Regions from separate parts of the Streptomyces sp. NPDC093546 genome, predicted to be linked through region 2. Evidence: riboswitches for the same ligand, from Rfam matches in the RefSeq annotation. Region 2 holds a riboswitch; each other region holds the start of a gene.
The links. Region 2 has a riboswitch for cyclic di-AMP ahead of ACIRNI_RS26325 (M23 family metallopeptidase). Riboswitches for the same ligand answer to the same signal wherever they lie in the genome.
Positions count from the first base shown of each region.

Region 1: another riboswitch for cyclic di-AMP. It lies ahead of ACIRNI_RS03105 (M23 family metallopeptidase); the one in region 2 lies ahead of ACIRNI_RS26325 (M23 family metallopeptidase).
Region 3: another riboswitch for cyclic di-AMP. It lies ahead of ACIRNI_RS23380 (transglycosylase family protein); the one in region 2 lies ahead of ACIRNI_RS26325 (M23 family metallopeptidase).
Region 4: another riboswitch for cyclic di-AMP. It lies ahead of ACIRNI_RS24560 (C40 family peptidase); the one in region 2 lies ahead of ACIRNI_RS26325 (M23 family metallopeptidase).

Region 1 is NZ_JBIWJG010000002.1:16,604-23,409, forward strand. Features, by position in the region: gene ACIRNI_RS03095 (PrsW family intramembrane metalloprotease) at 1-78, shown strand, start outside; gene ACIRNI_RS03100 (aldo/keto reductase) at 118-1,068, opposite strand; gene ACIRNI_RS03105 (M23 family metallopeptidase) at 1,248-2,417, opposite strand; cyclic di-AMP (ydaO/yuaA leader) riboswitch at 2,429-2,565, opposite strand; gene ACIRNI_RS03110 (PP2C family protein-serine/threonine phosphatase) at 2,793-3,956, opposite strand; tRNA gene ACIRNI_RS03115 (tRNA-Met) at 4,125-4,198, opposite strand; partial or broken gene ACIRNI_RS03120 (carboxymuconolactone decarboxylase family protein) at 4,244-4,719, opposite strand; gene ACIRNI_RS03125 (PLP-dependent aminotransferase family protein) at 4,767-6,245, shown strand; gene ACIRNI_RS03130 (PaaI family thioesterase) at 6,260-6,697, opposite strand; gene ACIRNI_RS03135 (PLP-dependent aminotransferase family protein) at 6,745-6,806, opposite strand, start outside.
Region 2 is NZ_JBIWJG010000014.1:64,116-70,921, reverse strand. Features, by position in the region: gene ACIRNI_RS26335 (M16 family metallopeptidase) at 1-973, shown strand, start outside; gene ACIRNI_RS26330 (M16 family metallopeptidase) at 1,000-2,367, shown strand; cyclic di-AMP (ydaO/yuaA leader) riboswitch at 2,627-2,792, shown strand; gene ACIRNI_RS26325 (M23 family metallopeptidase) at 2,806-3,588, shown strand; gene ACIRNI_RS26320 (GntR family transcriptional regulator) at 3,805-4,470, shown strand; gene ACIRNI_RS26315 (HPr family phosphocarrier protein) at 4,604-4,885, opposite strand; gene ACIRNI_RS26310 (GNAT family N-acetyltransferase) at 5,016-6,806, shown strand, end outside.
Region 3 is NZ_JBIWJG010000011.1:97,511-104,316, forward strand. Features, by position in the region: gene ACIRNI_RS23365 (DUF501 domain-containing protein) at 1-321, opposite strand, end outside; gene ACIRNI_RS23370 (septum formation initiator family protein) at 336-830, opposite strand; gene eno (phosphopyruvate hydratase) at 934-2,223, opposite strand; gene ACIRNI_RS23380 (transglycosylase family protein) at 2,478-3,188, opposite strand; cyclic di-AMP (ydaO/yuaA leader) riboswitch at 3,192-3,362, opposite strand; gene ACIRNI_RS23385 (transglycosylase family protein) at 3,636-4,574, opposite strand; gene ACIRNI_RS23390 (cytochrome P450) at 4,740-6,029, opposite strand; gene ACIRNI_RS23395 (hypothetical protein) at 6,026-6,806, opposite strand, start outside.
Region 4 is NZ_JBIWJG010000012.1:115,447-122,252, forward strand. Features, by position in the region: gene ACIRNI_RS24540 (urease subunit alpha) at 1-943, opposite strand, end outside; gene ACIRNI_RS24545 (urease subunit beta) at 936-1,247, opposite strand; gene ACIRNI_RS24550 (urease subunit gamma) at 1,263-1,565, opposite strand; gene ACIRNI_RS24555 (hypothetical protein) at 1,790-1,996, opposite strand; cyclic di-AMP (ydaO/yuaA leader) riboswitch at 2,625-2,819, shown strand; gene ACIRNI_RS24560 (C40 family peptidase) at 2,824-3,303, shown strand; gene ACIRNI_RS24565 (ATP-binding protein) at 3,362-3,802, opposite strand; gene ACIRNI_RS24570 (helix-turn-helix domain-containing protein) at 4,043-4,912, shown strand; gene ACIRNI_RS24575 (DUF397 domain-containing protein) at 4,933-5,136, shown strand; gene ACIRNI_RS24580 (8-amino-7-oxononanoate synthase) at 5,111-6,283, opposite strand; gene bioB (biotin synthase BioB) at 6,428-6,806, shown strand, end outside.

The sequences.
Region 1 (6,806 bases), on a different contig from region 2:
GCGGCGCGCGCGACGGGCCGGGTGTGGGTGCCGCCTCCGCACCGGGACTACGACGGCTACAACCCGTACCGGGCCTGACGCCCGCCCCGGGGCCGGACCCCGGGGCCCTGACCAGCGCTACGCGGACGCGGCCGTCAGCACGGCGAGCTCGTCCGCCGTGAGCTCCAGCTCCGCGGACGCGAGCAGCGGGGGCAGCTGCTCGACCGTGCGGGCGGAGGCGAGCGGCGCGGCGACGGTCGGCTGCGCGGCCAGCCACGCCAGCGCGACGCTCGAGACCTCGATCCCGCGCGCCCCGGCGATGGTGTCGAGCGCGGCGAGGACCTCGCGGCCCCGCTCGGTCGCGAGGTGCTTGGCGGCGCCCTCGGCCCGCGCGCTGTCGACCTGCGTGCCCGGCCGGTACTTGCCGGTGAGGAACCCGGAGGCCAGCGCCCAGTACGGCACGGCCGACAGCCCCGCCCGCTCGGCGGTGTCGCGCAGGGCGCCCTCGTAGGTGCCGCGCGAGACGAGGCTGTAGTGCGGCTGGAGCGCGACGTAGGAGGCGAGGCCCTCGCGCGCGGAGAAGTCCAGCGCCTCCTGGAGCCGCTCGGCGGAGATGTTGGAGGCGGCGACGGCCCGCACCTTGCCCTCCTTCACCAGCCGGTCCAGTGCGGGGACGAACTCCTCGACCGGGACGGCCGGGTCGTCGACGTGGGTGTAGTACAGGTCGATGTAGTCGGTCCGCAGGCGGCGCAGCGACTGCTCGGCCGCGGCCTTGATGGTGGTGGCGCCGATCCCCTTGTACTGGGGGTGGCTGCCGACCTTGGTGGCGACGATGACGTCGGACCTGTTGCCCCGGGCGGCCATCCAGTCACCGATGACCGTCTCGGACTCGCCGCCCTGGTGGCCGGGGGCCCACGACGAGTAGGTGTCGGCGGTGTCGACGAAGTTGCCGCCGGCTGCCGCGTACGCGTCGAGGGCGGCGAAGGACTGCGCGGCGTCGGCGGTCCAGCCGAAGACGTTGCCGCCGAGACCGAGGGGGAAGACGTGGAGGTCGGACGTACCCAGCCTGCGAAGGGGAAGTGAGGTCATGCGATACCTCAACACCCCGCGTGACGTGCCGTATTCCGGGCATCCGCCCATGGGGCGAAGGAACCGGTGGCCCTGGCGTCGGGGGGTGGAACGCCAGGGCCACCGGAATCTGCGGGCCGTCGGACGGTCATTCCGTCAGACGGTGGTTCAGACGGTCAGGCCGTCGGAGAGTCGGGCCGTCAGACGGTCAGGCCCTTGCCGCGGAGCCACGCCAGCGGGTCCACTCCGCCGCCGCCCGCCGTGTGGACCTCCAGGTGCAGGTGCGGCCCGGTCACGTTGCCGGTGGCGCCGACGCGCCCGATGGTCTCGCCGGTGGCGACCTTCTGCCCGGCGCCGACCGTCATCGAGGAGAGGTGGCAGTACCAGACCTCGGTGCCGTCCTCCAGCTCCAGGACGATCCGGTAGCCGTACGAGCCGGACCAGCCGGCCGACTTGACGGTGCCGCCGTGCACGGCCTTGGCCGGGGTGCCCGTGGGGGCCGCGAGGTCGAGGCCGGTGTGGTAGCCGGAGGACCACATGTTGCCGGCCTGGCCGTAGGTGGAGGTGATGGTGTACGAGGAGGTCGGCAGCGCGTAGCTGCCGGCGAGCTTGGCCAGCCGCTCGGCCTCCGCCTTGGCCGCGGCCTCCGCCTCGGCCTTCGCCGCCGCTTCGGCCTTCGCCTTCGCCTCGGCGGCCGCCTCCTTCTCGGCGGCGGTCTGCTGGGACTTGGCCAGCGCGGCCGCCTGCTCGGCGGCCTCCTTCTCGGCCGCGAGCTTCGCCGCCGCGTCCGCGGACGCCTGCTGCTGCTCGGCCTGCTGGAGGATGCGCGCCCGCAGGGCCTCGCCGGCACTCGCGCCGCTCTCGGCCCGGTCCCCGGCGGAGCCGTCGTCGGCGGCGAGGGACCCGGCGGTCAGCGGCGCGGCGGCGGTCAGCCGGGCGTCCGCGGAAGAGCCGCCGGAACCGCCGTCGGCACCGTCGTCGGAGATCAGGGAGCCGATGCCCGGCATGGACTCGGCGTCCGGAAGGCTGTCGGCTATCGCGCCGGACAGGTCGGGCAGGGATATGGAGACCGCCGGCTTGTCCTGCGCGGTGGCCATCCCTCCGGCGCCGACGGCCGCGATGACGCCCACGCCCAGGACCGTGGAACTACGGGCCAGCCCGCCGCGCTGCTTGACCACGCGGTGGCGGCCACGGACGGGACGGACGGTGTCCTCGGTGGGGTTCCACTCCTCCCACTGACCCTCCGCGGGCGCACCGGAACCGGGGCCCGGGCCGAAGGAGTCGACGAAGTGGGGTGCCGGGGAGGCGGGGGCGGCCGGGGAGGCCGATGGAGCAGACGGCGCTTCGGGGGCAGGCCTGTTGGACGCCACGGGGGCGCACTCCTTTCCTTCCTTCTCGCCTACCGGGTTAGCTGACGGGTTCGGAGCAGGAAGGTCTCCTTCAGGCCGGCGATGCGGCCCGATTCACCCCAAGGTGGTGGTTCCCCGGTTCCCTTGCGGAATTCGGCGCGCGCGCACGGTGCCGTCGCTCTTGCGTCGGCTGGGACGACCGCGCTGCGTTATCGAACGTTAATAGACGCGGGGCCGTGATTCCAAGCCGTTCCTACTGATCATTAACCACGTAGCCCCCGGCATACCGCCCCACAAACGGGCATAGGCAGCTAAGTTGACTGCCCCTCATGCCCCGTGTGCCTCACCACACTTTCTGACGGTTAGTCAAATGTTATGCGGAGGGCTCCACAGCGATCACCCTCCGTGCCCAGTCGCCCCGGATGCTCCCGCCGCCGCGGCCCGCTGCCCCTGAGGCGTGTTCACCGCCAGCAGCGCGAGGTCGTCGGTCGTCCCCCCGCCCCCCGTATGCCGCCGTACGTCCTCGACCAGGGTGTCCAGCATCTCCCCCGGCCCCGCGAAGCTCCGCCCCGCCAGCCGCTCCGCCGGGTCGTAGAAGGCGCCGCTCGCGTCCCGCGCCTCGGAGAGCCCGTCCGTGTAGAAGAGCAGCGTCGCCCCGGGCGGGAACGGCACCTCGTCCGCGCGGTCGGGCCACGGCCCCAGGTCCGCCATCCCCAGCGGCAGCGCGGGTTCGGTCGGTTCCAGCCGCTCCAGGCCCCCGTCGGCGTACAACACCAGCGGCTCCGGGTGGCCGCGGTTGACGATCCGCACCACCGCCTCGCCGCGCACCACCTCGGCCAGCACGGCGGTGGTGAAGCCCTCGAAGGCGTCGAGCCCGTCGCGCCGGGTCCCCTCCCGCGCGAGCGCCCGCTCCAGCCGCTGCGACACCCCCTCCAGCGAGCTCTCCTGCTCGGCCGCCTCCCGGAACGCACCCAGCACGACCGCCACCGCCTCGACCGCGCCCATCCCCTTCCCTCGTACGTCCCCGACCACCAGCCGCACCCCGTAGGGCGTGTCCTGCACGGCGTAGAGATCGCCCCCGATGAACGCGTCCGCCTGCGCCGCCTCGTACCGCGCCGCCACCCGCAGGCCACCGATCCGCTCGGCCGGCGTCGGCAGCACGGCGCGCTGCGCGGATTCGGCGATGCCGCGGGCGGAGGCGAGCCGCTCGCCGCTGCGCCGCACGACCCGGTTGATCATCAGCGCGAACGCCGAGACCGTGATCAGGGTGACGAGCTCCGTGATCGACGGGGCCTCGTCCAGCGTGCCGCTGTGGAGGCGCAGCCCGGCCAGTGCCAGGACGGCGGCGGTCCCGGCCACCAGGGTGATCCGTACGGTGAAGAACGGCGCGGCGACGAGCGGGGCGGCGGTGAACAGCGGCACGGCCGTGAACCGGGGCGGCGTCAGCAGGTCGAACACCACCCCGCCGACGATCATCAGTACGGGCGCCACCCGGAGGAAGCGGCGCACCTTCGCGCGTCGCGCGCTCCGACCCCAGGCCCTGTCGCCGTTGTCACCCACGGTTACGGACGGTAGGCGGGCCCCGCGCACACCGTCCGGAGCCGCGCCGCAGGATGCCCCGCCATCGGCCGACCGGGCGACCGGGCGACCACCCAGGACATGCAGCACACGCACGACATGACGACGAAGACCCGGTGCCTTGGGGCACCGGGTCTTCGTCGTCATCAGTAGCGGGGACAGGATTTGAACCTGCGACCTCTGGGTTATGAGCCCAGCGAGCTACCGAGCTGCTCCACCCCGCGTCGGTAAACACCACCCTACGCCATGCGGAGCAAGATCAACACCAATTACTCGCCCGGCACCTTCGCCGTGCTGAGGGCAATGCGGTTCCAGGTGTTGATGGTGAAGATCAGCGCGAGCAGCTGCCCGAGCTCGCCCTCCTCGAACTGGGCGGCGGCGCGCGCGTACACCTCGTCCGGCACGCCCTCCGCCGCGACCAGCGTGACGGCCTCGGTCAGCGCGAGCGCGGCCCGCTCCCGCTCGGTGAAGAAGCGCGCCGCGTCGCGCCAGACGGCGACCATGTGCAGCCGCTCCTCGCTCTCCCCGGCCTTGCGCGCGTCGGTGGTGTGCATGTGCAGGCAGTACGCGCAGCCGTTGAGCTGGGAGGAACGGATCTGTACGAGCTCGACCAGGGCGGGGTCCAGGCCCTGGCGGGCGCGGCGTCGAAGCCGATCAGGGCCTTGAACGCCTGGGGAGCGGCCTTCGCGAAGTTGATCCGGGAAACGGCGTCCGTGTGCGTGTCCCTGTGCGTGTTCGTCGTCATGTCCATGAATCTAGGCGCCGGAAAGACCGCCTGTAGGGTGCATTTCCATGCCTGAATCAGAGGTCAATTCACCGGTCGGATCGCGGGCCGGCTCCTGGGCCGAAGCGGCCGAACGCATCGGCGCCGACCTCCACCTGGAGCTGTCCCGTACGGGCAGCCGCCGCGCCGCGCTCCTCACCGCCCTGCGCGACGCCGTACGCGGCGGCCGGCTCGCCCCCGGTACGCGCCTGCCGCCGTACCGCTCGCTCGCCGCCGACCTGGGCCTGGCCCGCAACACGGTGGCCGACGCGTACGCCGAGCTCGTCGCCGAGGGCTGGCTCACCGCCCGCCAGGGCTCCGGAACCCGGGTCGCCGAACGCGCCGCGCCGGCGAATCCGCCCCGCGTTCCGAAGAAGTCCCCGGCGCTCCCCGCCCCCGCGCCCCGCCACGATCTGCGGCAGGGCACCCCCGACGCGTCCTCCTTCCCCCGCGCCGCCTGGCTCACCTCCGCCCGCCGCGCCCTGAACGCCGCCCCGAACGAAGCCTTCGGACCCGGCGATCCCCAGGGCCGTATCGAACTGCGCACCGCGCTCGCCGCCTACCTGGCACGCGCGCGCGGCGTGTACACCGACCCCGAACGCGTCGTCGTCTGCTCCGGCTTCGCGCACGCGCTGCGACTGCTGTTCGGCGGCGGCGTCCTGCGCGGGCCGCTCGCCGTCGAGTCGTACGGGCTCGGTTTCCACCGCTCCCTCCTCCAGGCCGCGGGCGTCCGGACCGTTCCGCTCGGCCTCGACGAGGACGGTGCCCGGACCGAGGAACTGGCCTCCCTCACGGGCGGCGTACGGGCGGTGCTGCTCACCCCCGCGCATCAGTTCCCCACCGGCGGCCCGCTCCACCCCGCCCGCCGGGCCGCCGCGGTCGACTGGGCACGCGGACGCGGCGGCCTGGTCCTGGAGGACGACTACGACGGCGAGTTCCGCTACGACCGCGAACCGGTCGGCGCCGTCCAGGGCCTCGACCCGGCCCGCGTCCTCTACCTCGGGTCGGTCAGCAAGAGCCTGTCCCCCGCCGTACGGCTCGGCTGGATGGTCCTGCCCGAGCACCTCGTCGAGCCGGTCCTCACCGCCAAGGGCGAGCGGGAGGCGTGGGCGAGCGTCCTGGACCAGCTCACGCTCGCGGACTTCCTCGCGTCGGGCGCGTACGACCGTCACGTCCGCCACATGCGCCAGCGCTACCGGCGCCGCCGCGACCGGCTGGTCGCCGCCCTCGCCGACCGCGCCCCGCACATCCAGCCCACCGGCATCGCGGCCGGCCTCCACGCCGTGCTGCGCCTCCCGCCGGGCACGGAGGCCTCCACGGTGAAGGCGGCCACCTGGCAGGGCATCGCCCTCGACGGCCTCGCCGCCTTCCGCCACCCGTCGGCCACGATGCCGCACCGCGACGGCCTGGTCGTCGGCTACGCCACCCCGCCGGACCACGCCTACGGCGCGGCGCTGGAGGCGCTGTGCCGGGCGCTGCCGCCCGGCGGCCCGGATCGGGCCACCTGACGCACGCCCGAGGGCTACCGGGGCACGGAGTAGGTGACCGTCGCGGTGGCGGCCAGGGTGCCGGCGCTGTCGCGGAGTTCGGCGAGGACGACGCAGAGGCGGTTGCCGAACTTGGCCATCTCCGCGTGGGTACGGAGCAGACCCGGGCGGGGGCGGCTGAGGTAGCTGATTTGGAGGGAGCTGGTCAGGGCCATGGGGGTCGGGCGGCCCAGGCGCGCGTTGATGAGCAGGAAGGCGGCCAGGTCCACGAGGGCGGCCTGCTCGGGACCGGAGATGGTGCCGCCGGGGCGGGTGCGGAGACGGGTGCCGTCGGCCTCCATGGTGAGGCGGGTTCCGGTGGCCTCGGTGACCTCGCAGGCGGCGTAGTCCTGGAAGTCCCGCGCGATCATGTCGTTGAGCGCGGCGGGGGTCATCGGGGCGTCGTCAACCAGGGTGGCCGACTCGGTGGGCATGGGAATCCCTTCTGGGGCACGTGGATGACGCGGGTAGGGGCTGCGGATTACGCGAACGCCTTGGCCAGACGGCGCAGGCCCTCGGTGATCTCCTCGGGGGAGTGGGTGG
Region 2 (6,806 bases):
GCTCGACGAGGAGTCCATGGAGAACCAGCGGGACGTCGTGAAGAACGAGCGCCGCCAGCGGTACGACAACGTGCCGTACGGCACCGCCTTCGAGCGGCTCACGGCCCTCGCCTTCCCGAAGGGCCACCCCTACCACCACACGCCGATCGGCTCCATGGCGGACCTGGACGCCGCCACCCTGGAGGACGCGCGGAACTTCTTCCGTACGTACTACGCGCCGAACAACGCCGTGCTGTCCGTCGTCGGCGACATCGACCCGGAGCAGACGCTCGCCTGGATCGAGAAGTACTTCGGCTCCATCCCGGCCCACGACGGCAAGCAGCCGCCGCGCGACGGCACGCTCCCCGACACCATCGGCGAGCAGCTGCGCGAGGTCGTCGAGGAGGACGTCCCGGCCCGCGCGCTGATGGCCGCCTACCGGCTGCCGCACGACGGCACCCGCGAGTGCGACGCCGCCGACCTGGCCCTCACCGTCCTCGGCGGCGGCGAGTCGTCCCGGCTCCACAACCGCCTGGTGCGCCGCGACCGTACGGCCGTGGCGGCCGGCTTCGGCCTGCTGCGCCTCGCCGGGGCCCCCTCCATGGGCTGGCTGGACGTGAAGACCTCCGGCGGCGTCGAGGTGCCGGACATCGAGGCCGCGGTCGACGAGGAGCTGGCCCGGTTCGCCGCCGAGGGCCCGACGCCCGAGGAGATGGAGCGGGCCCAGGCCCAGCTGGAGCGCGAGTGGCTGGACCGGCTCGGCACGGTCGCCGGCCGCGCCGACGAGCTGTGCCGCTTCGCCGTGCTGTTCGGCGACCCGCAGCTCGCGCTCACCGCCGTCCAGCGCGTCCTGGACGTCACCGCCGAGGAGGTGCAGGCCGTCGCCCAGGCGCGGCTGCGCCCGGACAACAGGGCCGTACTGGTCTACGAGCCGGTCAACGGCGACCAGAGCGATGCCGACCACAGCGAGGAAGAAGAGGGGGCCGACCAGTGAGCGACGCCGCTGTGTCCCTGACGTCCATGGAGTTCCACCCGCAGCCCCAGCCCGGCACCGCCCGGCCCTGGGCCTTCCCCGCCCCCGAGCGAGGCACCCTCCCCAACGGCCTGACCGTGCTGCGCTGCCACCGCCCCGGCCAGCAGGTCGTGGCCGTCGAGATCTCCCTGGTGGCCCCGCTGGAGGCCGAGCCCGAGGGCCTGGACGGCGTCGCCACCATCATGGCCCGGGCGCTGTCCGAGGGCACCGACAAGTACTCGGCGGAGGAGTTCGCCGCCGAGCTGGAGCGCTGCGGCGCCACGCTCGACGCGCACGCCGACCACCCCGGCGTACGCGTCTCCCTGGAGGTCCCGGTCTCCCGGCTGGCCAAGGCCCTCGGCCTGGTCGCCGACGCCCTGCGCGCGCCCGCCTTCGCCGACAGCGAGGTCGAGCGCCTGGTGCGCAACCGGCTCGACGAGATCCCGCACGAGATCGCCAACCCGTCGCGCCGCGCCGCCATGCAGCTCTCCAAGGAGCTGTTCCCGGCCGACTCCCGGATGTCCCGCCCCCGCCAGGGCACCCTCGAGACGGTGGAGCGGATCGACTCCGCGGCCGTACGGGCCTTCTACGAAGCCCATGTCCGGCCCGCCACGGCCACCGCCATCGTCGTGGGCGACCTCACGGACGTCGACCTCGACGCGGTGCTGGCCGACACCCTCGGCGCCTGGACCGGCAACACCGCCGAGCCCCGCCCCGTCCCGCCCGTCACGGCCGACGACACGGGACGTGTCGTCATCGTCGACCGCCCCGGCGCCGTGCAGACGCAGCTGCTGATCGGCCGCATCGGCCCCGACCGGCACGACCGCGTCTGGCCGGCCCAGGTGCTCGGCACGTACTGCCTGGGCGGCACCCTCACCTCGCGCCTGGACCGCGTGCTGCGCGAGGAGAAGGGCTACACCTACGGCGTACGGTCCTTCGGCCAGGTGCTGCGCTCCGGTCCCGGAGGCAACGGCGCCTCGCTGCTCGCCATCAGCGGATCCGTCGACACCCCCAACACCGGTCCGGCCCTCGACGACCTGTGGAAGGTGCTGCGCACCCTCGCCGCCGAGGGGCTGACCGACGCCGAGCGGGACGTCGCCGTGCAGAACCTCGTGGGCGTCGCCCCGCTCAGGTACGAGACGGCGGCCTCGGTCGCGGGCACCCTCGCCGACCAGGTCGAGCAGCACCTCCCGGACGACTTCCAGGCGCAGTTGTACGCCCGCCTGGCCGAGACCGGGACGGTGGAGGCCACGGCCGCGGCCGTCAGCGCCTTCCCCGTGGACCGTCTCGTCACCGTGCTGGTCGGCGACGCCGCGCAGATCAAGGAGCCGGTCGAGGCGCTCGGCATCGGTGAAGTGAGCGTCGTCACGGGCTGATTGACGGCGGGTCGGCCGCGCGTCGCCGGCCGCGTCCCGGCCATCACCGGCGGAACCCCGGCATCCATTCGGATGCCGGGGTTCCGCCGTCTGCTGCCGCTTCCCCTCGCCGTCACGGCATGTCCGTTTTGTTGGGGAGGTTACGTGTCTGCCCTGTGGCGTGCGCTACAAAAAACCGTGTCCGTTTGGTGATTGAAAGATCAGCCGCTTAGCGTCTGATGCGCTGTCCGCCCGCTGTACCCGCCGCATCCGCGGCACCGGGCAGCCATCGCCGAATCCCCATCGGGCGCGAGCCCGGGGAGCCGGGGACCCACACGAAGTCCCTGGGGTGAATCGGACGCCTTCGCATCCGTGCGGAGGGGCCCGTAGGAGACCTTCCTGCTCCGAACCCGTCAGCTAACCCGGTAGGCGAGAAGGAAGGAAAGGATCAGCCACCGTATGGCGTTCACCCGTGCCACCGGGAAGCACCGTGCCCCGAGCCGCCTGAGCCGCAAGAGCGCACACGTCGCCGGCGTGGCGGCCATCGCCACCACCGGCGTCATCGGAACCCTCGCTTCCCCGGCGCTCGCCGCCGACGCGGACGTCCGCGCACTGGAGGACACCGGCCTCAACCAGGCGGTCATCACCGACACGCTCGCCGAGACCGTCGACGCCCAGGCCGAGGCCCAGGAGCGCGAGGCCGAGGAGGCCGCCGCCCGCGCCGCCGCCCAGGCCAAGGCCGAGGCGGAGGCCAAGCGCAAGGCCGAGGCCCGCGTCAAGGCCGCCCGCGAGGCGGAGGAGCGCGCCGCCCGCGAGGCCGAGCGCAAGCGCCTGAACTCCTTCACGCTCCCCGTCGCCGGCTCCTACGTCAGCACCGGCTACCAGACCGGCGGCGCCATGTGGTCCTCCGGCAGCCACACCGGCGTCGACTTCCACGCCCCCTCCGGCTCCACGGTCGTCGCCGTGGGCCTGGGCACCGTCGTCGAGGCGGGCTGGGGCGGCGCGTACGGCAACAACGTGGTGATCCGGATGGCCGACGGCACGTACACGCAGTACGGCCACCTCTCCTCCGTCAGCGTCTCGGTCGGCGAGCGGGTCATGCCCGGCCAGCGGATAGGCCTCTCCGGCTCCACCGGCAACTCCTCCGGCCCGCACCTCCACTTCGAGGCCCGTACGAGCGCCGAGTACGGCTCCGACATCGACCCCGTCGCGTACCTGCGCTCGCACGGCGTCAACGTCTGACCTCCGGCCCGCACGACCTGAGACAGACAAGGCCCCGGCTCCTCGGATGAGCGGCCGGGGCCTTCGCCGTTCTCCGGCGCGGCAGGCCTGGCCAAAAGATATCCATGGATTTCGACCCGGCGTCGGAAATTCAGGAATGGTGCCATAGAGTCACTGAACACTCGTCAAATCGGTCGGACGCACGCTGTTTCGCGCGCATTACGTCGGAGGTTCGGTATGCGCATTCCCGCGCACTCGGTATGCACGGCGATTCGCGACGACATCGTCTCCGGCGTCTTCCCGCGCGGCAGCCGCCTCACCGAGGAGCAGCTGGCGCGCCGCTACGGCGTCTCCCGCGTCCCGGTCCGCGAGGCCCTGCGGACCCTGGAGTCGGAGGGCTTCGTCACCACCCGCCGCCACGCCGGGGCGTGCGTCGCCGAGCCCACCGAGCAGGAGGCAGCCGACCTGCTGGAAGTCCGGGCGCTGCTGGAGCCGCTCGGCGCGGCGCGGGCCGCCCAGCGCCGTACCGAGGCGCACCTCAAGGTGTTGCGGGGCCTGGTCAGGCTGGGCCAGGAGCGGGCGCGCCGGGGCCAGGGGGAGGATCTGCGGGCGCTCGGCGACTGGTTCCACGAGACGCTCGCCCAGGCCTCCGGCAGCCCGGGCCTCACCGCCCTGCTGACCCAGCTGCGGCACAAGATCGCCTGGATGTACGCGGTCGACCAGCCGCCCGCGCCCGTGGAGGCGTGGGCCGAGCACGGCGCGATCGTCGACGCGGTGGCGCGCGGTGACGCCGAGCGGGCCCGGGCGCTGACCGCGCTGCACGCCGAGCGCTCACTCGGTTCGCACCGGCTGCGTGTGAGGAGTCCGCAACATCGCGTCAACACGGTGAGCGCCCGCAATTAACAATGCGGCCGTAGAAAGAAAGGTTCACCGAAAAAGCGGAGCCGTATCACCCCGGAATTCGGGGGCGATACGGCTCCGCTGCAAGAGGACAGGTAATTGTCCGAAGTGATGGCCGGGCGATGCCCGAAGCCCGTCAGACGGTCTCGGGAAGCTCCTCGAGACCCTCCGCGACCAGCTTCGCCAGGCGGTCCAGGGCGGCGTCCGCACCTTCCGCGTCCGACGCGAGCACGATCTCCTCGCCGCCCTGCGCACCCAGGCCGAGGACCGCGAGCATCGACGCGGCGTTCACCGGGTTGCCGTCGGCCTTGGCGATCGTCACGGGGACGCCGGCGGCCGTGGCGGCACGGACGAAGATGGAGGCGGGGCGGGCGTGCAGGCCCTCGGCCCAGCCGACGTTGACGCGGCGCTCAGCCATGGTGTTGCCCTTCGAGTTCAGGGGGTTGTCTAGACCACTCTCTCATGTTCTCCGGTGTGCACGCGAACCTGATCAATGTGCCCTGTCCACAGCACCTCCGCGACCGGTGTCCGCACCGTAACCTGGGCCCATGCGGACCCCGTCGGATCAGCCGGAACATGCGTACCCCGACCACTGGGAAGCCGACGTCGTGCTGCGCGACGGCGGCACCGCGCGGATCAGGCCGATCACCCCGGACGACGCGGAACGCCTGGTCAGCTTCTACGAGCAGGTCTCCGACGAGTCGAAGTACTACCGGTTTTTCGCACCCTACCCCCGCCTCTCCGCCAAGGACGTGCACCGCTTCACGCACCACGACTACGTGGACCGGGTGGGCCTGGCCGCGACGGTCGGCGGGGAGTTCATCGCGACCGTCCGCTACGACCGGATCAACGAACAGGGCCTGCCCGCCAGTGCCCCCGCCGACGAGGCCGAGGTCGCCTTCCTCGTCCAGGACGCCCACCAGGGCCGGGGCGTCGCCTCCGCGCTCCTCGAACACATCGCGGCGGTGGCGCGGGAGCGGGACATCCGGCGGTTCGCGGCGGAGGTGCTGCCCGCCAACAACAAGATGATCAAGGTCTTCACGGACGCCGGATACACCCAGAAGCGCAGCTTCGAGGACGGCGCCGTCCGCCTCCACCTCGACCTGGAGCCCACCGACCGCTCCCTCGCCGTGCAGCGCGCCCGCGAGCAGCGCGCCGAGGCCCGCTCCGTGCAGCGGCTGCTCGCCCCCGGCTCGATCGCCGTCATCGGCGCCGGCCGCGCGCCCGGCGGCGTCGGCCGCACGGTCCTGCGCAACCTCCTCGACGCCGGGTACACCGGCCGTACGTACGCGGTGAACCACGCCCTGCCGGAAGGCGAGTCCGTCATGGAGGGGGTCCCCGCCTTCCGGTCGGTCGCCGACATCGGCGAGCCCGTCGAGCTCGCCGTCGTCGCCGTCCCCGCCGAGCGCGTACCGGAAGCCGTCGCCGCCTGCGGCGAGCACGGCGTCCAGGGGCTGGTCGTCCTCTCCGCCGGGTACGCCGAGCAGGGCGCCGAAGGGCGGGAGCGCCAGCGGGAGCTGGTCCGCCAGGCCCGCTCGTACGGCATGCGCGTCATCGGCCCCAACGCCTTCGGCGTCATCAACACCGCCCCCGGCGTGCGGCTGAACGCCTCCCTCGCGCCGCACCCGCCGGCGCGGGGCCGCATCGGGCTGTTCACCCAGTCCGGCGCCATCGGCATCGCGCTGCTGTCCGGGCTGCACCGGCGCGGGGCGGGCCTGTCGTCCTTCGTCTCCGCCGGGAACCGGGCGGACGTGTCCGGCAACGACATCCTGCAGTACTGGTACGAGGACGCCGACACGGACGTCGTCCTGCTGTACCTCGAATCGATCGGGAACCCGCGCAAGTTCACGCGGCTCGCACGGCGCACGGCGGCGGTGAAGCCGGTCGTCGTGGTCCAGGGCGCCCGCCACAGCGGCAGCGCGCCGCCCGGCCACGCGGTGCCGGTCACCCGCATCCCGTACGCCACGGTGTCGGCCCTCCTCCGGCAGGCGGGCGTCATCCGCGTCGACACCGTCACCGAGCTCGTCGACGCGGGCCTCCTCCTCGCCGGACAGCCGCTCCCGGCCGGACCCCGGGTGGCGATCCTCGGCAACTCCGAGTCCCTCGGCCTCCTCACGTACGACGCCTGCCTGACGGAGGGGCTGCGTCCGCTGCGGCCCCGCGACCTGACGACCGCCGCCACGCCCGAGGACTTCCGCGCGGCCCTGGCCGAGGCGCTGCGGGACGACGCGTGCGACGCGGTGGTGGTCACCGCGATCCCGTGGGTCGGCGAGAACGGCGTGACCGAGTCGGGCGACGGCGAGGTCCTCGCCGCCGCGCTGCGCGCCGCGTCCGCCACG
Region 3 (6,806 bases), on a different contig from region 2:
GTAGTCCTCGTGCGCGGCCCGGTAGGCGGCCGCCAGCTCGGGGTCGGACTGGAGCCGGTCGGTCATCTCCTTCATGACGCCGTTCGCCTCCAGCGTGCCGATCGCGGAGTTCGCGCGCGGGCAGGTGAGGTAGTACGTCGTCGGGAACGGCGTGCCGTCCGGCAGCCGGGGCGCGGTCTCCACCACGTCGGGGTTGCCGCACGGGCAGCGGTGCGCGATGGCGCGCAGCCCGCGCGGCGGGCGGCCGAGCTGTTCCTCGAACGCCGCGACGTCCGCCTCGGTGGGCTCGGTGCGTTCGGTCTGCGGAGGGGGCGTGTCCATGCCTGCCTTGGGTTCTACTTGCGGTCGGTGCGATCGGTGCGGGTGGCGGGGTCGGTGCGGTCGGCGGTGTCCACGCCGTCCCAGAGGTTGGAGTACCAGGGGCGGTCGGCCGCGCCCTGGTCGCTGCGGCGCTGGCGCACCGCGTCGGGGTCGATGACCGTGTAGCCGGTCTCCCCCGGGCGTACGTAGTGCAGGTGCTCGCGGGCGAGGCGCCTGATGTACGCGTCGTCCTGGAGCCGCGCCTTCTCGTCGCGCAGCCGCTCGACGCGCTCGGCCGCCTCGGTCGCCAGCCGCTCCTGCTCGGCGATCTCGCTCTGCTGGGAGACCCACTGGCGCATCGGGTACGCCAGGGCCACCACCATCGAGCAGACCACGAGCGCGAGGAAGGCCGCGCGGCCGGTGAGCCGGGAGCGTTCCTGACGGCGGGTCTGGGAGCGGTACACGCGGGCGGCGGTCTGCTCCCCGAGCAGCCGCAGCCTGGTCGCGGTGGAGAACCGGTCCCGGGCCATCCTCGCTCCTCCCCTGCACCCCGTTACGTACGTACGTCCCCGGACACGGTACGGGACCGCGGCCGGGGACGTACGTAACCGGGCTACTGAGGGCCTATCGGCCTTACTCGCCCGAGAAGCGGAAGCGCGGGAAGGCGCTGCGGCCCGCGTACACCGCCGCGTCGTCGAGGATCTCCTCGATGCGCAGCAGCTGGTTGTACTTGGCGACGCGCTCGGAGCGGGCCGGGGCGCCGGTCTTGATCTGGCCGCAGTTGGTGGCGACGGCCAGGTCGGCGATGGTGACGTCCTCGGTCTCGCCGGAGCGGTGGGACATCATGCACTTGAAGCCGTTGCGCTGGGCCAGCTCGACGGCGTCGAGGGTCTCGGTCAGCGAGCCGATCTGGTTGACCTTGACGAGCAGCGCGTTGGCGGCGCCCTCCTCGATGCCGCGGGCCAGGCGCTCCGGGTTGGTGACGAACAGGTCGTCGCCGACCAGCTGCACCTTGGCGCCCAGCTTCTCGGTGATGGTCTTCCAGCCGTCCCAATCGTCCTCGAACAGCGGGTCCTCGATGGAGACCAGCGGGTACGCCTCGACGAGCTCGGCGTAGTAGTCGGTCATCTCGGCGGCCGAGCGGGACTTGCCCTCGAACTCGTACGCGCCGTCCTTGTAGAACTCGGACGCGGCGACGTCGAGCGCCAGCGCGATGTCCTTGCCCGGGGTGTAGCCGGCCTGCTTGATGGCCTCGAGGATGAGGTCGAGGGCGGCGCGGTTGGAGTCGAGGTTCGGGGCGAAGCCGCCCTCGTCGCCCAGGCCCGTGGACAGGCCCTTGTCCTTCAGGACCTTCTTCAGGGTGTGGTAGACCTCGGCGCCCCAGCGCAGGGCCTCGGAGAAGGACTCCGCGCCGATCGGCGCGATCATGAACTCCTGGATGTCCACGTTGGAGTCGGCGTGCGAGCCGCCGTTCAGGATGTTCATCATCGGAACGGGCAGCAGGTGCGCGTTCGGGCCGCCCAGGTAGCGGAAGAGCGGCAGGTCGGACGCCTCGGAGGCGGCGTGCGCGACGGCGAGGGAGACGCCGAGGATGGCGTTGGCGCCGAGCGACGACTTGTCGGGCGTGGCGTCCAGGTCGAACATCGCCTGGTCGATCAGCCGCTGCTCCGTGGCGTCGTAGCCGACGAGCTCCGGGCCGATCTGCTCGATGACGGCGAGGACGGCCTTCTCGACACCCTTGCCGAGGTAGCGGTCCTTGTCACCGTCGCGGAGCTCGAGGGCCTCGAACGCACCGGTGGAGGCACCGGACGGGACGGCAGCACGGCCGGTGCTGCCGTCGTCGAGGCCGACCTCGACCTCGACCGTGGGGTTGCCTCGGGAGTCCAGGATTTCCCGGGCTACGACGACGTCGATGGACGGCACGAGCATCTCCTTCTGGGATGTGACGCAATGTGTGACGCGAGCGGTGCAGGGTGCAGGGTCTCTTTGGCCTTGCGCCGTGCGACAAGAGCCTATCCGGCCGGGGGGCCGGGGCCAGCCGACGCCCGCCTCGTGGGACGAAAAACGACCCGAGGGCCCTGTTTACGGGGCAAAAGCCCACAATGTTTACCCGCCGGTAACCGCGAAGGCCCCGGCCCGCCGCCGCAGGGGCGACTCGGGCCGGGGCCGTCGGGGGGTCAGCTCAGGTGGAGCTGCTGGCCCGGGTAGATGAGGTCGGCGTCCTCGACGATGTCCTTGTTCAGCTCGAAGAGCTTCTGCCAGCCGCCTTCGACGTTCTCCGCCTCGGCGATGGTGCTGAGGGTGTCGCCGGCCTTCACCTTGTACTCGCCGTCGCCCTTGGCGACCTTCTTGCCGGTCGGGGTGGTGACGGTCTTCTTCGCCTCGGCCTTGGGCGCGGCCTTGGGGGCCTCCGCGGCCTTGGGCGCGGCCTTCGGCGCGGTGCGCTGCTCGCTGCGGGTGGTGGGCTGCTCGGCCGTGCGCTCGGCGGCGCCGCCGTCGTACGCGGCGTTGGACAGGCCCACGCCGCACACCGGCCACGCGCCCTTGCCCTGGCCGTCCAGGACCTTCTCGGCGATCTCTATCTGCTGCGCCTTGCTGGCCTGGTCGGCGGTGGCGGCGTACGCGGTGCCGCCGTACGCGGCCCAGGTGGAGGCCGAGAACTGCAGGCCACCGTAGTAGCCGTTACCGGTGTTGATGGACCAGTTGCCGCCGGACTCGCACTGGGCGACCTTGTCCCACTCGGCGGAGGTGGCCGCCGAGGCGGAGGTGGCGCCCATCAGCGGGGCGGCCACGGCGACGCCGGTGATGCCGGCGAACGCGGCGAAACGGACCGCCTTGGAGGGGCGACGGTGCTTGGCCTTGCCGGAAACCTTGCTGGAAAACAGCATGGAGATTCTCCTCACCGACGCCTGCGAGGTGAGCTGTCGGGTTAGGGCTGATGAGCTGCCCCGCCGCGCGACTCGCGCGGCCTCACCCCAAGCCGGCTCACGGACCGTCCTTCGACGGCCGGGGGTCGGCACCTACCTTGGGTCCCCCGCTCCTGCCTTCGGCGCATGACGCGACGACTGTTCCCTTGCGTCCGGCGGCAGGATTCGGCGTACCGGTCGAAGGGGCCCGCGATGGCGAGCGATAAAGACCGTAATCACAGAGCCCGGTGAAGTTCAAAGACGGACATCCGGGTCAATCCGCCCCTACCGCCCTGCGCTTGACGGACGTTTGCGCAGGTGAGGGGCGGATCGGACACATCGTGCGTTCGTGAGGCGCCAGTTGGCACAAAGAGACCCATGTCTCACTGGCGCAGATCCGGACATAGGGGCACCAATACCCCCCGCCAACTAGCGCTGCGCGGGGGCCAGATCGAGGCTTTGGCCGGGGAGGATGAGGTCCGGATCGGCGCCCACGGTCTGGCGGTTGGCGTCGTAGAGGGCGGTCCAGCCGCCTTCGAGGTCCTTCGCCGCGGCGATGGCGGAGAGGCTGTCGCCGGGACGGACGGTGTAGGTGCCCGGCTGGGCGTCCGCCAGGTCGCGTGTCGCGCCGTCACCTCGGGAGGTGCGGCCGTCCGTTTCGCGCCCACTGACCGAATTGTCGGTACTCGTAGGGTTCCCGGCTTCCGGCGCGGCCGGATCGGTCGCCGTCGGGTCCGTCGCCGCCGGGGACTCCGCGGAGGGCTCCGCCGGGTCGGGCGCGCCGCGGTGCTTGCCCTTGCCGGGGACGGGCGGGGCGGCCGGGGCCGCCGTCTCCGGTGCGGCTCCCGGCGTGGTGGGAGCGGCAGGCTCGGCCGGCTCGGTCGGCAGGAGGCTCTCGACCGGGTCGGCGGGGGCCACCGGCTCGGTGGGCTCCACCGGCTGGCCGGCGTCGGCCGGAGCGGACGCGTCGGGAGCGGCGTCCGGGGTGGCCTCGGGCGTCGCGGTGCCGGAGGACGCGCCGGGCGTGGCACCGGGCTCGGCGTCCGGCTTCGCGCCGGTGGCGCCGCCCAGGCCCACGATGGGGGCGCAGGTCTCCCAGGCCTTGACGCCCGTCGCGGCGTAGACCTGCTCCGCGACGGCTATCTGCTGCGCGCGGCTGGCGAGGTCGGGGCGCAGGGCGTACTGCTTGCCGCCGTACGCGTCCCAGGTCTCCTGCGAGAGCTGGAGTCCGCCGTAGAAGCCGTTGCCCATGTCGGCGCTCCACGCGCCGCCGGACTCGCACTCGGCGACCCGGTCCCACGTGTGGGCGTCGACGGCCGACGCGGAGCCGGCGCCGAGCAGCGGAAGGGCGATGGCGGATCCGGTCACCCCTGCCGCGACAACGATGGCGGGGGCCTGACGGGGTCGACGGTGCCTGCCGTTCCCGGAGCGCATGCGGTGTGCCTTTCGCGTGACTGCTGAGGTGACGGTGAACGTAGCGGCATTCGAACGCTAGTCACAAGTCGATGCAGGGGAGATTACGCGAAGATCACATTACTGACGGATCGTCATGCTCGGTGGCCCGCTGGAACCCTCCCCAAAGGGGGTGAACTCAACCGGGAGCGTGCGCAGTCCACGCATAATGAGCCCCCCGCGCCACCGCAAATCCGCAGGATCCACCGCGAGTCGGAGGTCCGGCAACCGGGTCAGCAGCGTCGCCAGCGCGGTCTGCCCTTCGAGGCGGGCGAGCGGCGCGCCGAGGCAGTAGTGGATGCCGTGCCCGTACCCCAGGTGCTGGTTGTCGCGCCGCGCCAGGTCCAGGGTGTCGGGCTCCACGAACCGCTCCGGGTCCCGGTCGGCGGCCGCGAGCACCACCAGCACCGGATCGCCCGCCGCGATGCGCTCCCCGCCGATGGTGAGCTCCTCCGTGGCGAACCGCCACGTGGCGAGCTCCACGGGCCCGTCGTACCGCAGCAGTTCCTCGACCCCGGTCTCCAGCAGCCCGTGCTCACCGGCGGCGAGGGACTCCTGGAGCCTGGCGCGCTCGCCGGGGTTGCGCAGCAGGGCGTACACGCCGTTGCCGATGAGGTTGACCGTGGTCTCGAACCCGGCGAAGAGGAGGATGAAGGCCATCGCCGCGGCTTCGTTCTCGGTGAGGTGCTCGCCGTGGTCGCTCGCCCGGATCAGCCCGGAGATGAGGTCGTCCCCGAGGTCCTCGCGCTTGCGGTGGATCAGCTCGGCCAGATAGCCCCGCATCTTCTTCACCGACCGCGCGACCCCGCCGCGCGGCCCGCCGCCGTGCCGGATCATCATCCCGGCCCAGTCCCGGAAGTCGTCCTGGTCCTCGGGCGGGACGCCGAGCATGTCGCAAATCGCGTAAATGGGGAGCGGGAACGCGAACTCGTGAATGAGGTCGGCGCTCCCTTTTGTAGCGAAGTTGTCGATCAACCGGTCCGTCAGCTCCTGCACCCGCGGCGCGAACTCCGCCACCCGGCGCGGCGTGAACGCCTTCGAGACGAGCCTGCGCAGCCGCGTGTGGTCCGGCGGGTCGATGTTGAGCAGGTGCGTCATCAGCTCCGCCTTCCGCTCCCCCGGAATGCCGGTCTTGCCCTTGGCGTGCGCGGGCTCGTCATGATGCGCCGGGTTCTTGCTGAGCCGCTGATCGGCGAGCGCCTGCCGCGCGTCCGCGTACCGGGTGACGAGCCACGCCTCGACCCCGCTGGGCAGCTTGGTGCGGTGCACGGGGGCGTGCTCGCGGAGCCAGGCGTAGGCGGGGTACGGGTCGGTGGCGAACTCCCAGGTGAAGAGCTCGGGGGCAGGGTTCGCGTGGTTCGGGGCGTTCACCCCTCGACGGTATCCGCCCCGTCCGCCTCGGCGGCGAGGGCCTTCTTGGCCACGGGGTGACCGGCTTCGGCGGCTTTACGCATCCATGCGCGTGCCTCGTCCAGCTTGCCCTCCTTGGCGCGGAGCCACGCGAGGCGGAAGGCACCGTAGGAGTCGCCGAGAGTTAAGCCGTGCAGGTACCAGAAGCCGGCGTCGCGCGTGTGGCCGCGCTCTTCGAGGAGCACGCCGAGATGGACGGCGTCCAGTCCGTGGTCAGCGGCACGGCTCCGGAGGTACTCCTCCGCGACGCGCTCGGATCGCCCCCCGCCTTCAAGCATCGCCAGTCTCTGGGTGTCCCCGGCGTCGACAGCCCGGCGGAAGAGGAGCCTGGCGAGGAGTTCCTCACCCCGGTAGCGGTGCAGGACGCCGAGGCGGCCGGCGACTCCCTCGTCGCCCCGGTCGAGCGCCGCCAGGTAGAGGTTGAAGGCCTTGTCGTCCTCGCCCATGCCCACGTACAGGTCAGCGAGCCGGTGCGCCGCCTCGGGATCCTCGGCATCCGCCGCGACTCCCAGCCAGTGCATCGCCCGGTCGCTCAGCAGCTTCCCCAACTCCAGCGCCGCCTTCGCGTCGCCCGCCCCGGCGGCGGTCTCCAGGTACGGCTCCGCCTCCCGCGTCTCGCCGCGTTCGGCGAGCCGCCTACCCAGCTCGCTGCAAGCGCCCTTGTGCCCCGCGTCGGCGGCCTTCCGGAACCATGTCTCATCGTCGTCGAGCCGCGCGAGGCGGTACATGGCCTCCGTG
Region 4 (6,806 bases), on a different contig from region 2:
TGTTGACGGTGTGCGGCCGGGTGGGGTTGGTGGAGCTGGGCAGGACGTACGGCTCCGAGACCACGGTGATGATGTCGGGGGCGTGACCGCCGCCCGCGCCCTCGGTGTGGTACGCGTGGATGGTGCGGCCCGCGATGGCGGCGAGGGTGTCGCCGACGAACCCGGCTTCGTTCAGCGTGTCGGTGTGGATGGCCAGTTGGGCGCCGGTCTCGTCGCAGACGCCGAGGCAGGCGTCGATGACGGCCGGGGTCGCGCCCCAGTCCTCGTGGATCTTGAACCCGAGGGCTCCGCCGCGCAGCTGGGAGTGCATCGCCTCGCGCGACATCGTGTTGCCCTTGCCGAGCAGACCGATGTTGACGGGGTACGTCTCCAGCGCCTCGAACATCCGGGCGAGGTGCCAGGGGCCGGGGGTGACGGTGGTGGCCTTGCTGCCCTCGGCGGGTCCGGTGCCGCCGCCGACGAGGGTGGTGATGCCGGAGGTGAGGGCCTGTTCGACGACGGTCGGCGAGATGAAGTGGATGTGCGCGTCGATGGCGCCCGCGGTGAGGATCTTGCCGTTGCCGGCGATGATCTCGGTCTCGGGGCCGATGACGAGGTCCGGGTGGACGCCGTCCATGGTGTCGGGGTTGCCGGCCTTGCCGATGCCGGTGATGCGGCCGTCGCGGATGCCGATGTCCGCCTTGACGATGCCCCAGTGGTCGATGACGACGGCGCCGGTGATGACGGTGTCCGGGGCGCCTTCGGCGCGGGTGGTGCGGGCCTGGCCCATGGACTCGCGGATCACCTTGCCGCCGCCGAAGACCGCCTCGTCGCCGGAGCGGCCGGGCCCGCCGGAGCGGTCCTCCTCGATCTCGACGAGCAGGTCGGTGTCGGCGAGGCGGATCCGGTCACCGGTGGTGGGGCCGAAGAGGTCGGCGTACTGGGGGCGGGCGAGCTCAGCCATCGAGGGCTCCTCCGGTCTGTCCGCGCAGGCCGGGGACGACGCGGCGGCCGGCGAGGGGGACGAGTTCGACGTCGACGGGGATGCCGGGCTCGAAGCGCACGGCGGTACCGGCGGCGATGTTGAGCCGCAGGCCGCGGGCGGCGGAGCGGTCGAACACGAGGCCCGGGTTGACCTCGGCGAAGTGGTAGTGGGATCCGACCTGGACGGGCCGGTCGGCGGCGTTGAGCACGGTGAGGCGGGTGACGGGGCGGCCTTCGTTGAGGGGCACGGGCTCGTCGGCGTAGAGGATCTCTCCGGGGATCATCGGTGGCGTTCCCCGTCAGACGATCGGCTCGTGGACGGTGACGAGCTTGGTGCCGTCGGGGAAGGTCGCCTCGACCTGGACGTCGTGGATCATCTCGGGGATGCCCTCCATGACGTCGTCGCGGCTGAGGACCTTGCGCCCGGACGCCATGAGCTCGGCGACGGTCCGGCCGTCCCTGGCCCCCTCCAGGATGTGCGCGGTGATCAGGGCGACGGCCTCGGGGTGGTTGAGCCGCACCCCGCGTGCCCTGCGCTTCTCCGCGACGTCGGCAGCGACATGAATGAGCAGGCGCTCCTGCTCGTGCGGGCTCAGTTGCACGTTTCACCTCACATGTTCCCGCCCGGCGCGACCCCGGGCAGCAGCGGGACCCTATCCGGCTTCAACACTCTGTTGACCTGCGGAAACGATTGTGAGGGAGAGATATTTCAATCTCGGGCAGAAGTTTTTCCAGGAGGTTAACTACGGCTTTGCCCGGCCATGGGATGCGGGCGGCCGCCCCGCCGGGGCAGCCGCCCTTTCGTATACGAGCCGTGGTGTCCGCCTCAGACGGCCAGGCAGTTCGCTCCCGGGACGCCCGGGACCTCCGGGGGGATGGCGAGGGAGGCGGGGTCGACGACGGCGGTCAGGTCGGTCGCGCCGGTAACGACGCAGTCGACGACGGCGGTGGGATCCGGCACCGCCGAGGCGGTGGTGGCGGTGGATCCGAGCAGTGCGATGGTTCCGAGGACGACGGCCGCGATGCGACGCATACGGATTCCCTCCTGGGGCAGAGTGACGGGTCCTGACCCGCCGGTTGGTTCGAGTCGGCCCCTGGCTACCCACCTCCGCACCCCGGGTACGCGCCCGGTCACCCGCACGAGGACGACGAAACGATCCCGCACGCGTCCGCACCCCTGGAGCGGGCCCAATCGGGCGCTCGCCGGGCGCACGGCCGCACCGCGGGAGGCACTGAGCGCGACGCGTGACCACGGGAGGGCGAGGCGCACACCCGGACGCTGGCGCGTGCGCTCCGTGTTCTCGATGGCGAATGCCGAACAGCGCGGGTGACGCTCCCTCAGGAGCCCGCCTGATGAGGGATTTCCGCGTAGCACGGATGGGCGCAGACGGGCCAACGAGCCACCCTCGTTCGGCGTACGCAAACGAGGGAATTACGCACTGCACGAGTTGCGCCGCTGCTGTACACATCTGGCGGAACATCACGCTCCGCCGCTGGTACACGGATCATCAATCGGCCGCCGCGTCGCGCCAAAACGCCCCTGTCCACTCGAATGGATCAGTCGTGAGGAGCCTCACAAACTTCCGTTTCGGCTCGGAATTTCGTCCCGTCATGGGTCAAGATCCCTTCGACGACAAGCCCCCGCCACCGCGGCGGGGCGGTCCGGGCGGACGCCGAGTCCTGCCGCCGTCCGGACGACTGGTCGACAGGAGTGGATCGGCAGGAGTGGAGGACCCAAGCAGTACGGGGCGAGCGCACCATGGCCGCCCCTTGGGGTGAAGCCGCGTCAGCGGCCGGGCAACTTCGCCAGCCCGAACCCGACAGGTCATCCTTCACAGGCGGCTGACGAAGGGTTGCGCTATGACCGCGCAGATGCATGTCCCGTCTCTGTTGTCCCGAGCCGGTGCCGTCTCGGCACTGACGCTCGCCGCCGTCGGCGGCACGATGCTGGCACCGGGCGCCGTCTCCGACGCCGAGGCCGCCACCGCGACGCTCGCCACGAAGGCGCTGAACGTCGCCGCGTCGAAGAAGGGCTCCCCGTACGCGTACGGCGCAGCGGGCCCGTCCCGCTTCGACTGCTCCGGGCTGACGCTCTACTCGTACAAGAAGGCCGGCAAGACGCTGCCCCGCACCGCGCAGCAGCAGTACAACAAGACCCGTCACCTCTCCGCGTCGCAGCGGCAGAAGGGAGACCTGGTCTTCTTCCACTCCGGTGGCCGCGTCTACCACGTGGGCCTGTACGCCGGTGACAACAAGATCTGGCACTCACCGAAGTCGGGTTCGGTGGTCAAGCTCGACCGCATCTGGTCGAAGTCGGTCTACTACGGACGCGTGCGCTGACGCGAGGCCCCAAGCCCCCGTACCGCACGGAGCGTGCACACCTGCGGTGCGGGGCCGGTCAGCCCCGGACGGGGACGGACGGGACGGACCAGGGCAGGGCGATCCACACCGTCTTGCCGCCGTCGCCGGTCGGAGTGACCGTCAGGCGGCCGCCGCGCTCGGCGGCGAGCCAGCGGATGATGACCATGCCGCGCCCGTTGTCCTGCTGGACGGCCGCGGGCAGGCGCTGCGGCCAGCGCGGGTGGCTGTCGGTGACGCCGATGCGCAGCTGCTCGTCCCGCTCCAGCCGGATGTCCACCGTGAAGGTCGGGGACTGTCCGAAGGTGTGCTGAACGGCGTTGGTCGTGAGCTCGGAGACGATCAGCCGTACCGCGTCCGCGGTGTCGGACTCGGCCGGCAGCCCCCATTCGGTAAGAACGTCCGCCACGTATCTGCGGGCTGCGGAGACCGAGGCTGGATCGCTCGGCAGAGTGACGGATGCTTCCTGATGGTCTGCCATGGCGACGCTGTCCCTTTCCCACCGGGGCCGGACTCCGACAGGGAGCGGATGTTGTGCGAGGACGGCCTCGGATTGCGCTTCGCGCCAGACTGCCACCTATGTCGCCCCAGGTGGGGCCGATCCCCCAAGATATGCATATATCTGTCGCTCGAAGCGGTGAACCCTGCTACGCGAGAGCGGTTCCGGCGGGCAGACTGGCGGGTTGGTCCAGCGTTCCGGAGGGTGGGAGGAGGGGCGGTCGTGCGGGGCACGCGACACGGTCCGGCGGTGCGACGCCGCAAGCTCGGCGAGGAGTTGAAGCGGCTGCGCCTGAGAGCGGGGCTCACCAGCCGGGACGCGGCGCGGCTCGTCGGCTGGCACCAGTCGAAGGTCAGCCGGATCGAGACGGGTGCGAGCGGGGTGACGGGCGCGGACGTGTCACGGCTGCTCGACGCCTACGGCGTACGCGAACCACGGCTGCGCACGCTGGTGGAGGCCCTGTCCGGCGCGGCGGCGGACGGCGGCGGCACGGGCTGGTGGCACGCGTACCGGGGCGTGCTGCCGCCGCAGTACCAGGACTTCATCAGCCTGGAGTCGCAGGCCTGCGGGGCCCGCACGCTGGAGACCTCGGTGGTGCCGGGCCTGTTGCAGACGCCCGACTACGCACGGGCGGTGACGCGCGCCGCGCTGGACGGGCTGCCGGCGACGGCGGTCGACTCACTGGTGGAGGTCCGGATCGCCCGCCAGGAGGTGTTGTTCGGTGATCCGCCGCTGCGTCTGGAGGCGGTACTGGACGAGGCGGTGCTGCGGCGGCAGGTGGGCGGCCCGGGGGTGATGCGGGCCCAGCTGCGGCGGTTGCGGGAGCTGGCGGACCTGCCCCATGTGCGGTTGCAGGTGCTGCCGTTCGCGGTGGGCGGGTACGTCGGCCTCTCCGGGCCTTTCGTTATTTTCTCGTTCGCGAACATGTCTGATCTGGATGTGGTGGTTCTCGACCACTTGACGAGTAGCCTCTATCTCGAACGCTCGGAAGACCTCGAGGCGTACTGCGCCGCGTTCCGCACCATGCAGGCGCTCGCCCTGACGCCCGAGGAGTCGTCGGAACTCATCGCCGGGATCGGTGACGGCGCGTAGGGAGAGGCAAGGCACCCCACATGTCTGCTTACCTCGCACACCACGATGGCCCGCACTGGCGGCGCAGCAGCCGCAGCGTGGGCATGAACAACTGCGTCGAGGCGGCCTGCCTCGGTGCCGCGCGGCTGGCCGTGCGTGATTCGAAGGACACCGCCAGGCCGCCGCTGCGGTTCTCGGCGGCGGCCTGGACGTCCTTCGTCAGTTCCCTGAAGCCGCTGGGCTGACCGGCTCCGGCGCCGTACGGAGGATCGTGGTCACGGCCGTATCGATCTGAGCCTCCGACAGGTCGGCGCGGGCGGTCAGCCGCAGGCGCGAGATCCCGTCCGGCACCGACGGCGGCCGGAAGCAGCCCACGGCCAGCCCCTCGGCGCGGCAGTCGGCGGCCCACCGCACGGCCTGCTCCGGTGACGGGGCACGTACGGAGACGACGGCGGCGTCCGGCCGCACGGCGGTCAGGCCGGCCGCCGTCAGCCGCCCGTGCAGGGTCGCCGCGACCGTACGGGCCCGGCCGGCCAGGCCCGGCTCGGCCCGCAGCAGCCGCAGGCTCGCCAGCGCGGCGCCCGCCGCGGCCGGGGCCAGGCCCGTGTCGAAGATGAAGGTCCGCGCGGCGTTGACCAGGTGGTCGATGACCCGCGCCGGGCCGAGGACCGCTCCGCCCTGGCTGCCCAGGGACTTGGAGAGGGTGAGCGTGGCGACGACGTCCGCGCTGCCCGCGAGCCCCGCCGCGTGCAGCGCTCCGCGGCCGCCGTCGCCCAGCACGCCGAGGCCGTGCGCGTCGTCGACGACCAGCGCGGCGCCGTGCGCGCGGCAGGCGGCGGCGAGTCCGGCGAGCGGCGCCGCGTCGCCGTCGACCGAGAAGACCGAGTCGGTCACCACGAGGGCGCGGCGGTCGGGGTGGGCGCCGAGGGTCTTGGCGACGGCCTCGGGGTCGGCGTGCGGGACGACGGCGGTCTCGGCGCGCGAGAGCCGGCAGCCGTCGACGATGGAGGCGTGGTTGCCCGCGTCCGAGACGATGAGGGAGCCGCGGGCGCTGAGCGCGGTCAGGGCGGCGAGGTTGGCCGCGTACCCGGAGGAGAAGACCAGGGCCGCCTCGAAGCCGCAGAAGTCCGCCAGTTCGCGCTCGAGCTCGGTGTGGAGCTCGGTGGTGCCGGTGACCAGGCGCGACCCGGTGGCGCCGGCGCCCCAGCGGCGGGCGGCCCCGGCGGCCGCCGCGGTGATGGCGGGGTGACGGGTGAGGCCGAGGTAGTCGTTGCTCGCGAGGTCGAGCAGGTCCGGCTCGGCGGGACGGGGGCGCAGCACGCGCACCAGACCGGCGTCCGCGCGGCGGCGCGCCTCGGCGTCGGTCCAGTCGAAGGGGTCTTCCTGCGGCATGGGTCGGGTCCCTTTTGTAGGCAGCGCACAGACCCTAGCCCGGGACAGCCGGGGGCACAGTGTGGTCATACACACACCGCTCAGCCGCTCTCTTGTCCGGTTCCTCCTTGGCCAGGGGGTGTGCCGTAGGACAGGATCGGCGCCATGGACCTGTTGAACACGCTGGTGGACAAGGGGCTTCGGCGCGAGCTGCCGACCCGCGAAGAAGCGCTCGCCGTGCTGGCGACCTCCGACGACGAGCTGCTCGATGTGGTGGCCGCGGCCGGCAAGGTGCGGCGCAAGTGGTTCGGGCGCCGGGTGAAACTCAACTACCTGGTCAACCTGAAGTCGGGCCTGTGCCCGGAGGACTGCTCGTACTGTTCCCAGCGGCTCGGGTCCAAGGCCGAGATCCTCAAGTACACCTGGCTGAAGCCGGAGGAGGCCTCCAAGGCGGCCGCCGCCGGTGTCGCGGGCGGCGCCAAGCGGGTGTGCCTGGTCGCCAGCGGCCGCGGCCCGACGGACCGGGACGTGGACCGGGTCTCGC